Regions from separate parts of the Caballeronia sp. LZ001 genome, predicted to be linked through region 2. Evidence: predicted binding sites of a transcription regulator. Region 2 holds the regulator's gene; the other holds the start of a gene.
What was found. The regulator FliA, encoded in region 2, starts transcription of late flagellar genes. The targets are predictions, from matches to a motif close to CTAAAGTTTNNNNNNNNNNNGCCGNTA.
Positions count from the first base shown of each region.

Region 1: the regulator FliA is predicted to act here: its motif matches at 1,572-1,598, upstream of motA (flagellar motor stator protein MotA).

Region 1 covers NZ_JARTVX010000004.1:2,999,106-3,004,702, reverse strand. The annotation lists gene P9292_RS24960 (glycosyltransferase family 4 protein) at 1-222, opposite strand, end outside; gene flhD (flagellar transcriptional regulator FlhD) at 872-1,195, shown strand; gene motA (flagellar motor stator protein MotA) at 1,645-2,505, shown strand; gene motB (flagellar motor protein MotB) at 2,522-3,505, shown strand; gene P9292_RS24940 (response regulator) at 3,583-3,963, shown strand; gene cheA (chemotaxis protein CheA) at 4,027-5,597, shown strand, end outside.
Region 2 covers NZ_JARTVX010000004.1:3,351,367-3,356,963, reverse strand. The annotation lists gene P9292_RS26620 (aromatic ring-hydroxylating dioxygenase subunit alpha) at 1-550, opposite strand, end outside; gene P9292_RS26615 (diguanylate cyclase) at 754-1,848, shown strand; gene P9292_RS26610 (RNA polymerase sigma factor FliA) at 1,943-2,674, opposite strand; gene P9292_RS26605 (MinD/ParA family protein) at 2,693-3,613, opposite strand; gene flhF (flagellar biosynthesis protein FlhF) at 3,606-5,390, opposite strand.

The sequences.
Region 1 (5,597 bases), 350 kb from region 2:
GTGCGGCGCGAGCGCGTCGCGCACGGTCGGGTCGAGGCGCAGCGCGCGCGGCCAGGCCGCATCGAGAGTCGCCTTGGTTTGCGAATCGCCGCTGGCGAACAGAGTTACATCGTGGCCGAGGTCGACGAGTGCGTCGGTCAGATACGACACGACGCGCTCGGTGCCGCCGTAAAACTTCGGGGGAACTGCTTCGTGCAACGGTGCAATTTGTGCGATTCGCATAACGTGACTCTCCTGTTATTTAAGGCATTGCAGTCACGCTCCGGTCGAGCGCTCGACGCATGCCGTTCGGGCGGGCCGCGTTCGTGTAGAAGACGCCGCCCGAGACTGGCCCGGACAAGAAACTGTTCAACCGGGTTATCCCTTACTGCTCATTATCGGGATCGAGCGCGGCATTACACTTCATTTTTCAAACGCTTAACCTTGTTACAGCGCGAAACAACGGCTGTTACGAAGTCAAAAAGTGCATCGATATCAATGACGTAGACGAATTCGACGCACGCAGGGCATTGCCGCGAGGCATTGAAGTAGCACGGATCGGGCCTAAGGCATATGGGCCGGTTCTACGCATGGCACGGGGCGATTCGTGCTCACAGCGTTTCAAGTCAGATGAAAAGCAGCCGATAGTTGAGTTTGGTGCTCCCGATTCGCTCAAACAGCCGTTCAACTATTTCGCGTAGGAATTTTTCTTACACGACGTCGCGGGCTTTTCCGTCGGTAAATCGGTCGATTTATCCGATTGGCGCGCGCTCGAAGCCTCATCGACAATCGAATCCACACCATGAGCGGGGCCGAATCGCCGCAATCCAGAGCGATCCGAGCAAACGTTTCCCGCACGGCCTGACGAGCCGGGTATCGATTCGGGGAAAAGATGACGGCCAGCACAACCACCACGCTCGCGGAGATTCGCGAGCTTAATCTCGCGTACTTGCTTCTGGCGCAGCAGCTATTGCTTGCGGACCGCGCTTCGGCCATGGCTCGGCTGGCGCTTTCGGACGACGTGGCGCAGTTACTGGCTTCGCTTTCGCCCGCGCAGGCGGTGAGGGTGGCGTCGTCGAGCCATTTGCTGTGCCGCTTTCGCTTCGACGATCACGCCATCCTTTCGTCACTCGACGAAAAGGACAAAAGCGCAGCGCCGGACGCGACCCTCCTCGCGGATGCATTGGCGATAGAAGCCGGCTCATCTGCGCGTTGATTCGAGCTGATCACGGCGGCGTTTGCGTAGCACGCTCACAGCGCTGACCGAACGCAACGGCGCGCAGCCGGCATGAACCGATCAGACGAGCGGCCGCCGTGCCAACACCTCGTAAGTTGGTCGGCATACGTCTGCGGCCCATGACAGGCGACCCATGCATTGAGCCGCCTCGCTGCCAGATCGACGCACGTCTCGCGGTCAACTCGTCTTCAACCACGAACAACTGGCTTATCGCGAAGAGCTAAACGCAGCCATCGCCCGCACGAAAAGGCATTCGCACCGTAGCGTCCCCGTGCGCCATGCGCCATTGCGCCGCATGTCGTCAGAGCCCCATCCCACGCGGGTTTTAGCGTTTGCCTCACCTCCCGGTCATGCACCAAAGTTTTCCCTTGCCGTGCCGTAAACCCACATAACGGCGGTCATCCCGCAACTACCTTGAGGACTCGACTGTGCTGATTTTCGTTGGAACGCTCGTGACATTGCTGTCCGTATTCGGCGGTTACGCGCTCGAAGGCGGCCACCTTGGCGCGCTCGTGCAACCGGTCGAAATCTTGATGATCGCGGGCGCGGGTGTCGGCGCATTCATCCTCGGTAACGGCATCAAGACGATCAAGTCGACGCTGCGCGTCATTCCCACGCTGTTCAAGGGCTCCAAGTACAACAAGGATGTGTACATGGAATTGATGGGCCTGCTCTACGTCCTGCTTGCCAAGGCGCGCAAGGAAGGCACGCTCACCCTCGAAAGCGATATCGACGATCCCCATAAAAGCCCGATCTTCGGTCAGTACCCGAAGATTCTCGCGGACGAGCACATCGTCGAATTCCTGACGGATTATCTGCGGCTGATGGTCGGCGGCAACATGAACGCGTTCGAGATCGAAAGCCTCATGGACGAGGAAATCGAGACGCATCACGCCGAAGGCGAAGCGCCCGCACAAGCGCTGCACAAAGTGGGCGACGCCATGCCCGCGTTCGGTATCGTCGCGGCCGTCATGGGCGTCGTGCACACGATGGCTTCCGCCGATCAGCCGCCCGCGATTCTCGGCGAGATGATCGCGCAGGCGCTCGTCGGCACCTTCCTCGGCATTCTGCTTTCGTATGGCTTCATCGGCCCGCTCGCGGGCGTGGCGGAGCAGCGCGTGGCCGAGCAGACCAAGATGTTTCAGTGCATCAAGGTGACGATCCTTGCGAGTCTGAACGGCTATGCGCCCGCCATCTCGGTGGAGTTCGGCCGCAAGGTGCTGTTCTCGACCGAGCGCCCGTCGTTCTCCGAACTGGAAGAACACGTGCGCCGGGTCCGCGCGAAGTGAAGCGAGGAACGACGCCATGAGCTCACCCGACAAAGACCGGCCAATTTTCATCAAGCGTATCGTCGCGGGCCGCAAGGGACATCACGGCGGCGCGTGGAAGCTTGCCTACGCGGACTTCATGACCGCGATGATGGCGTTCTTCCTGCTCATGTGGCTTCTGAGTTCGACTTCGCCGGTGCAACGACGCGGTATCGCCGAATACTTCAACACGCCGCTCAAGGCCGCGATGGTCGGCGGCAAGACCGTCGGCATGGACTCCAGCATCATCATGGGCGGCGGGCGCGATCTGTCGAGTCCCGAGCCCGGCACGGTGCGCACCACCGAAGGCAATACGCCGTTCGCGGTGCGTTCGTCGGCAAGACCCGATGAAGCCGCGTTGAGACAAGCCGAAGGCGAGATCGAACGCCGCGAGCAAGAGCGCCTGCACGACCTCCAGGTGAAGCTCATGTCGGCCGTCGAGGCCAACCCGACCTTGCGCCAGTTCAGGCAGCAGATACGCATCGATTCGACCCAGCAGGGCTTGCGCATCGAGATTGTCGATACCCAGAAGCGGCCCATGTTCGCGCTCTCCAGCGACTCCGTGCAGCCGTACATGCGCGACATTTTGCGCGAGATAGGCAAGACGCTGAACGACGTGCCCAATCGAATAGTCGTGCAAGGACATACGGATGCCGTGAAGTACGCCGGCGGCGACAAGGGCTACAGCAACTGGGAACTATCGGCGGACCGCGCGAACGCGTCGCGGCGCGAGCTGATCTACGGCGGCATGGACGAAGCGAAGGTGCTGCGCGTGCTCGGGCTTGCATCGACGCAGAACCTGAATCGCAAGGACGCGATGGACCCGGAAAACCGGCGCATCAGCATCATCGTGCTCAACCGGCGCGCGGAGAGCGCCATGTTGCGCGACGACGGCGCGCCGCCCGCGACATTCGACAACGCGGCGGGCGCGGCTCCCGTGCTGGACAAACTCGCGCCCGTATTCCAAGCGCGACCGCAATAAAAGCGAAATCCGCGCGAAAGACTCTCAAGACTCCACACGTTTTAGCCGTCAACCCGGCAAGACCGCAAGAGACACACATGATCAAGAACATTCTGGCAATCGACGATTCCGCCGCCATGCGGCAGATTCTCTCCGCCACGCTGACGACGGCGGGCTACGAAGTGACCGTCGCGTCGGACGGCAACGAAGGGCTCGAATGGGCCCTCGCCGAGCGTTTCGATCTCGTCCTGACGGACCAGCACATGCCCGGCAAGAGCGGGCTCGATTTGATCGCGGAGTTGCGGGTGAATCACGCCTACCAGGCAACGCCGGTGCTCGTGCTGACGACCGAGGACAGCGAAGCGTTCAAGGACGCGGCGCGCGCGGCGGGAGCGACCGGCTGGATTCAGAAGCCGCTCGATCCCGAGCTCTTGACCGAGTTGGTGGCGGCACTGTCGGAACCCGAAGAGCAGCACTGAGCAAGACGAAGCAAACCTCGACCGAATAACGCGACTGAACAGCATTTCTGCGGTGACTCAAGCATGACACTCGACATTACCCAGTTCTATCAGACCTTCTTCGACGAAGCAGACGAACTGCTCGCGCAGATGGAGCAGCTGCTGCTCGTTCTGGACATTGCGAATCCCGATCCGGAAGACCTCGCGGCGATCTTTCGCGCGGCGCATTCGATCAAGGGCGGCGCGGCGACCTTCGGCTTTACGGCGCTCACGGAAACGACGCACATCCTCGAATCGCTTCTGGACCGCGCGCGCAACAACGAACTCGTCCTGCGCCGCGACATGATCGATACCTTCCTCGCGACGAAGGACGTGCTCTCGGACCAGCTCGCCGCGTATCGCGCGAGCGCCGAGCCGGATGCGGCTGCGGCCGCGGCGATCTGCGCGAAGCTCGAGCGTCTGAAGCACGAAGACCCGGAAGCGCCGGCGGCACCGGTGATAGAAGAAGCCGCCGCCGTCATCGAGAAGGCGCAACAACACGAACCCGCCTACGACGGCCCGAACGCTCCGCCCGCGCATGTCATCGCGCAGGCTGCGGAAGCGATCGAGGACGACGGCACGTGGGACGGCGCGTTCGAAGTCACGGACGGCGCACCGATTGCAGGAACCGCTGCGGCAGCATCGGCAGCGGAAGCAGGACCCCACCTGAAAATTACGCTACGGGGGGTGGGCGAGAAGGACCTGGCGACTTTGACCGAGGAGCTGGGTAACCTGGGAAGTATCGTCGGAGAAAAGAAGACTGACGCCGAACTCGTGCTTTGGCTCGAGTCGGACGTGAGCGCCGACGACATCGTGGCCGTGTGCTGCTTCGTGATCGATGAATCGCAGATCGGAATCGGCCGTGGCAATGCGGCGGATCAGTCGGCGCAGTCGCCGGCCGCATCCGTCGAAGTACCGCCGGCAACGGCGGCGCATCACGCGCTACAGCAACAGCCGGACGCATCGCAGGCGCTCGACGCGTCTGCATCCACGGCGCAACAAAAACAACAAGCGGCGACGGCGGCGGTCCCGGAGACTGCCGCCCAACCGTCACAGAAACCGGCCAACGCCAATACGAACGATGCCGATAAAAAGGCGCGTCCGGCAGCGGCCGCATCGGCGGAAGGCAGCTCGATTCGCGTCGGCGTGGAGAAGGTCGATCAGCTCATCAACCTGGTGGGCGAACTGGTCATCACGCAGGCGATGCTCGCGGAAACGACGAGCACGTTCGATCCCGCATTGCACGACCGTCTTTTCAACGGCATGGCGCAGCTCGAACGCAACGCGCGCGATCTGCAAGAAGCCGTCATGTCCATCCGCATGATGCCGATGGATTACGTATTCAGCCGCTTCCCCCGGCTCGTGCGCGATATCGCGGGCAAGCTCGGCAAGGACGTGGAACTCGTCACGTTCGGTCAGGCGACCGAACTGGACAAGAGCCTGATCGAACGCATCATCGATCCGCTCACGCACCTCGTGCGCAACTCGCTCGACCACGGCATCGAAACCGTGGAAGCGCGTCGCGCGGCGGGCAAGTCGACGACCGGCCAGCTCGTGTTGTCGGCGGCGCATCACGGCGGCAACATCGTGATCGAAGTCAGCGACGACGGCGCGGG
Region 2 (5,597 bases):
TGACTTCATAGTCCGGCACTTCGGTATGCGCATCCTCGCCGAGAATGCCCACGTGCACGAACGAAAAATGCGCCATGTCCAGGAAGTTTTCGACGACACGCGGCGCGGACGACTTCACCGTCTGCGGCGCAAGGTTGATGCGCCGTCCGCCCGGAATCGCGGCTTCGGGAAAGAAATCGAGCGCGTGCGCGGGCTCGCCGAAGCACATCCACACGACGCCGTATTTCTCCTCGGCGACGAACGCGGTGGCGCACGCGCGCTTCAAAGGCCGAAGCGACGGATTCGACGGAATCAGCACGCACTGACCAAGCGTGTCGTAGCGCCAGCCGTGATACGGACACACGAGCTGATCGTTCGTCACCGCCCCCAGCGACAGTTGCGCGCCGCGATGCGGACAGTAGTCACGCCAGACATGCGCCACGCCTTCGGCATCGCGCCAGACGACGATGCGCTCATCCGCGACGATGAACGCTCGCGTCGAACCCGCCGGCACGTCATCGCCATTACAGACCGCCAGCCATTCGCCAGCGAGAGAAAAGTCGTCGCTCATAGCACTGAAGCATCCGCAGAAAACGCCGTTAATCATCTGTCCGAGATGCGTTCTTACACGATTCACAGCAGCTTGGCAAAACGTTGCAAAATACCAGTCGTCGGAGACGAACATCGCGACGGGGCCGCAATAAGACAAAAGCGCGACAGCAAAGACACGCGCAAAAGACCATAACAGCAAGAAATCACCACCAGGGGTTCAGTATGGAGCAGGCGCATCAACCGGCACGCCGGGCCTATGCCTTCGCATGGTCCGGCAACCGGAATCCCGAACGCGAGCAAGCCATGCTGCGTATCGGGATGGGAGCGGCAGTTCTGCTGGCTTATGCGGTGTATGCGTGGCGGCACCCTTCGGCCAACGCGTCGCTGATCACGCGGTTGATCGCGCTCTACGTGTCCTACGGTGCAATCACACTATTGCTCGTCAGCCGGATGATGGCGCTGTCCAACGTCCGGCTCGTCATCACCACTATCCTCGATCAGGCGTTGCTCGGCGCCATGCTCTTTCTCTGCGGCACGCTCGCCTTGCCGCTGCTGTGGGTGGTGTTCTGGTTTCTGATCGGCTCGGGATGCCGCTACGGCAAGCGCACGCTCGCCATTTCGTGCGCGATGGCGCTCGTCGCGATCGTCGCGCTGGCGTTGTGGCAACCGTGGTGGGTGGCAAACCGCGCCGCCGCGCTCGGGCTCGCGCTGAGCGTGCTGGGCGCGTCGGTGTATCTGAGCGTGCTGGTCGACAGGCTTGGCAGCGCGAATCGCGTGCTGGCGCGGCAGGCATCGACAGACCCGCTCACGGGCCTCTATAACCGTTACGCGCTCGAACAAACCGTGAATCGCGCGATGTCCGCGCCCGAAGCCGCCGACGCGAATACCAGCGCACTGCTACTGATCGACCTCGACGGCTTCAAGGGCGTGAACGATACCTACGGTCACGCAGTCGGCGACGTGCTGTTGCAGTCGTTCGCGCAATTGCTTGCACGGCGCATGCGCAAGACCGACACCATCGCGCGGCTGGGCGGCGACGAGTTCGTCGTGCTCGCGCGCAACATGCGCGATCGCAGCGCGGTGCTCACGCTCACCGATGGCATCCATTCGGCGCTCGCCGACCTCACGCTGGTGCAGGAGCGCCCAGTGAGCGTATCGGCGAGTATCGGCGCCTGCTTGCTGTCGAGCGCGGCAGAAGCGCATGACGCCGATATCACCGCCGTGCTGAGAGCCGCGGATCGCGCGATGTATCGCGCAAAGAGTCTCGGCGAAGGCAAGACGGTGTTCGCCGAGGCGCGCGACTTCGAGATGCATTGAGCCCATCCGCGCGCATTCGAGCGCCTTTGCAAAGGCAAAAGCAAAAAGCGCGCGGCCCCGGTTCGGGGCTTCGCGCGCCTCTACAACGCGGAACTCAGGCCTCGACGCTAGTCCACGACTGTTCCCGCAGCTTCGCACGCAAACGCGCCACGGCCTGGCTATGCAACTGGCACACGCGCGACTCGCTCACTTCCATCACCGCGCCGATTTCGCGCAGGTTGAGGCCCTTCTCGTAGTACAAGCTCATGAGCAGCTTCTCGCGCTCCGGCAACTTGTCGATGGCTTCGATCAGCGCGCCGCGCAGACTGTCGTCCAGAAGCGCCGACAGCGGGTCCGAACGATCGACGCAGTAACGGTCGAGGAACGGCTCGTCGTCCGCCGAGCGGTCGAAGTCTTCGTAATAGATCAACTGGCTGCCGTGCAAGTCCTGCAGCATCGACTGATACTCGTCGAGCGGCATCTTCATGTGCTCGGCGACTTCGGTCTCGCTGGCTGAACGGCCAAGGTTCTGTTCCACCTTGTGTACCGCCGACTCCACTTCGCGCGATGTCTTGCGCATGCTGCGTGGCAACCAGTCATTGGCGCGCAACTCGTCGAGCATGGCGCCGCGAATACGCTGACTTGCGTAGGTTTCGAACTGGGCGCCCTGATCTTCCTTGTAGCGGCTAGCCGCATCGAGGAGGCCAATCATGCCGGCCTGGATCAGATCGTCGAGATCGACGCTCGCCGGCATCTTGGCGACGAGCTGGAGTCCGAGGCGGCGAACGAGCGGCGCATATTTCGTAAGCACGTCGGACTGCGAGAGTTTGCCTTGGGCGTTATACATCCTGTTCACCTTTCAATATCACATCGACGCCGTGCTGCTCATTGCATGATCAGAAAACGCCGCCGCTCGGTGCGCCGCTTTCCGTCCGCTTTCACCAGACTCGCCAACCGGAATGTGCGCGTCGTACTGGCTCGCTTCGTCGCCGCGCGAAAACGGCGCGGGACGCATCGGCCAGTGCAGCAGCTCGGCTGCGATGTAGCGGTAGTCGCGCGCCGCGGCCGTAGCCGGAAACGCTTCCACCGCACACCGAGAGAGCTCCCTCGCCCGAGCGACGCGCGCATCCTCGGACACATACCCTGCCTGCACGAGCGAAACGGCCAGATAACGGCTCGCGACACCCGAGAGGTTGTCGAACGCGATCGCTGCATCGGCTGCGTCCTGCACGTGATTCATCAGCACGCGGAACTGGCCGATCGCGTGGGCGTAGTGCAAGCGCTTCATGCACGCATACGCCTCGGTGATCGCCGACGCGGCTACCCGCGTCACTATCAGAAAGTCATGCGCCTGCGCCGCGAGCGACGAGAGCGCGCCATTACGATCGAGTTGCGCATCGATCAGCACGATATCCGCGGGGCCGTCGAGCAGCGCGCGTGCTTGCGCTGCGTCGTGGCTGATACGTTCATCGCGCGGTGCGGCGATCAGCGAAAAACCCATCGGCGTGCGCACCGCGACATCCTGCAATTCGCGACGGCCGGACATCACCGCCGAGAGCGCGCCCGCGCCATCCACACCCGCCATGCGGCTGACCGAGCCCGCGTTATGCCGCTCGTCGATGACGAGCACATCCTTGCCATGCACGGACAACGCCGCGCCGAGGTTCACTACCGCCGACGTGCAACCGATGCCCGCCGGTCCGCCCACTACAGCCACCACGCGAGAACTGGCGCGCGTCAGCAGCCTTCTCAGGCCTTCAGCCTGATCGAGCACGAACTTATCCAAAATGGACTCCATGCAGTTCGGTCGTGGCGCGTGCGGACAGTGCGGACAGAAGCGCCGGCACATCGTCGTCTTGCGGCACGAAAGGCGAGCCATCGCGCGGAATGCAGAACGCGCTCTTGATGAGGAAACGCTTGGTTGCGACGTACAAGTTCTCCGGCACCTTCTGACCGGTCGATACGTAATGCACCGGCAGCTTGTAGCGGATGACCGTATCGAGCACGCTGCCGAGGTTGGTCGCCTCGTCGAGCTTGGTCAGAATGCAGCCCGCGAGCGGCGGCTGGTCCGGCGCACTCTTGTAAGCCTGCACGACTTCGTTGAGCGTGTCGCCGTGGCTCGTGGCGTTCAGCAGCAACAAGCGTTGCACCGGCTGACCCGTGCCGCACAGCATCGCGATCTGGTCGGAGACCGTGCGATCGCGCTGGCTCATGCCGATCGTGTCGATCAGCACGATATGTTTGTTGCGCAGTTCGGAGAGCGCGAGTTGCAGGTCGGCGCCGTCCTTTACCGCGTGCACCGAGACGCCGAGAATCTTGCCGAAGATGCGCAGTTGTTCATGCGCGCCGATCCGGTAGCTGTCCGTCGTCAGGAGCGCGACCTTGCTGGCGCCGAAGCGCATCACACAGCGCGCCGCGAGCTTTGCCGTGGTCGTCGTCTTGCCGACGCCCGTCGGGCCCATCAGCGCGAACACGCCGCCGCGCTCCATCAACGCGTCTTCGCTCGGCATCACCGGCAGATTCGATTCGAGAACTTGCTGCACCCATTCGAGCGCGTTTTCCACGTTCTCCATCGACGGCATGTTGTCGATCACCATGCGCACGAGTTGCGCGGAGAAACCGGCGGCGAAGAGGCGCTTGGTCAAGGCCGAGTTGGTCGGGTTGCGGCGCTGGCGGTCGCCCCACAGCAAACCCGAGAAGTGCTCTTCCATCATCTCGCGCATCGACGAGAGTTCGTTCATCACCGTTTCGTTGACCACTTGCTCCATGCGCGTGCGGATGGCTTCGGTCACGACGGCTGCGGCATTGGCCGGCAAGCCTTCGAAATTGCCCGATGCGGCCGGCGCTTCGTCGGCGGCTTGCGGTGCTGCGTTGATCTTCTGTGCGGCGCGGCGTGCGGCGACTTGCGCGGCTTCACGCGCCCAGTCGGGCGTTTCGATCTTTGCGTGCGCTTGCGCGGCGGGTGCGGCAGGCGCGGCGGCAACCGGCTGCGCGGCGGCTTGTGCACGCGGCGCTTGCTGGCGCGGTGCGTCGGCTGCCTTGACCGATACCGGCACGCCCATGCCGCGTGCAATTGCGGCGGACGGCGTCAGCGGCCGGTTCGACGGCACCGAAGCCTGTTGCGCGATACGGCGCGCATGTTCGATCAACCACGGATTGGAATCGGCCATCGTGCGCGGTGCTTCCATGCGCTCTTCGTCGGCTTGCTCGTCGAAATCGTCGGCGTCGGCGGTGTTGCCGAAGACGGAGGAGAAAACATCGCCGCTGGCGTAGGGGTTCATCGGAGAGCTGGGAGCGGCGGCCTGCTGCTTCATCGCGGCGGCTGCGGCTTGTGCAAGCGCGGCGCGCGGCGTGGCGCTGGCGAACGGCGCGGCGGCGGCTTGTTCGCGTGCGGCCTTCGCGGGCGAGATCGAAGCGAGATCGCTATCCGCGACACCGACGATTTCCACCGATCCATCGTCGAGCGTGCGGTTGGACAACACCACGGCATCGGGTCCGAGCGCTTCACGGACCTGGCGCAGAGCGTCACGACTGTTCGCGCCGATGAATTTACGAATGTTCAAACTGGCCCCCGATGAGGATAGATGCAGCGATATTTGCGAGGCGAGCACCCTTTGGTTATTTCCGTGCCCGCTTTTCAGTGAAGCCATTATTGCGAAGATCACTTCGGGCCTATCGCTGGATAAAGGGTGTGAAAGAGGGGTATTTCGACTGATGGAAACAACCCGGCCGTGCGGATTGCGTCGCGCGTCATGCGGGAAAAAATGCCG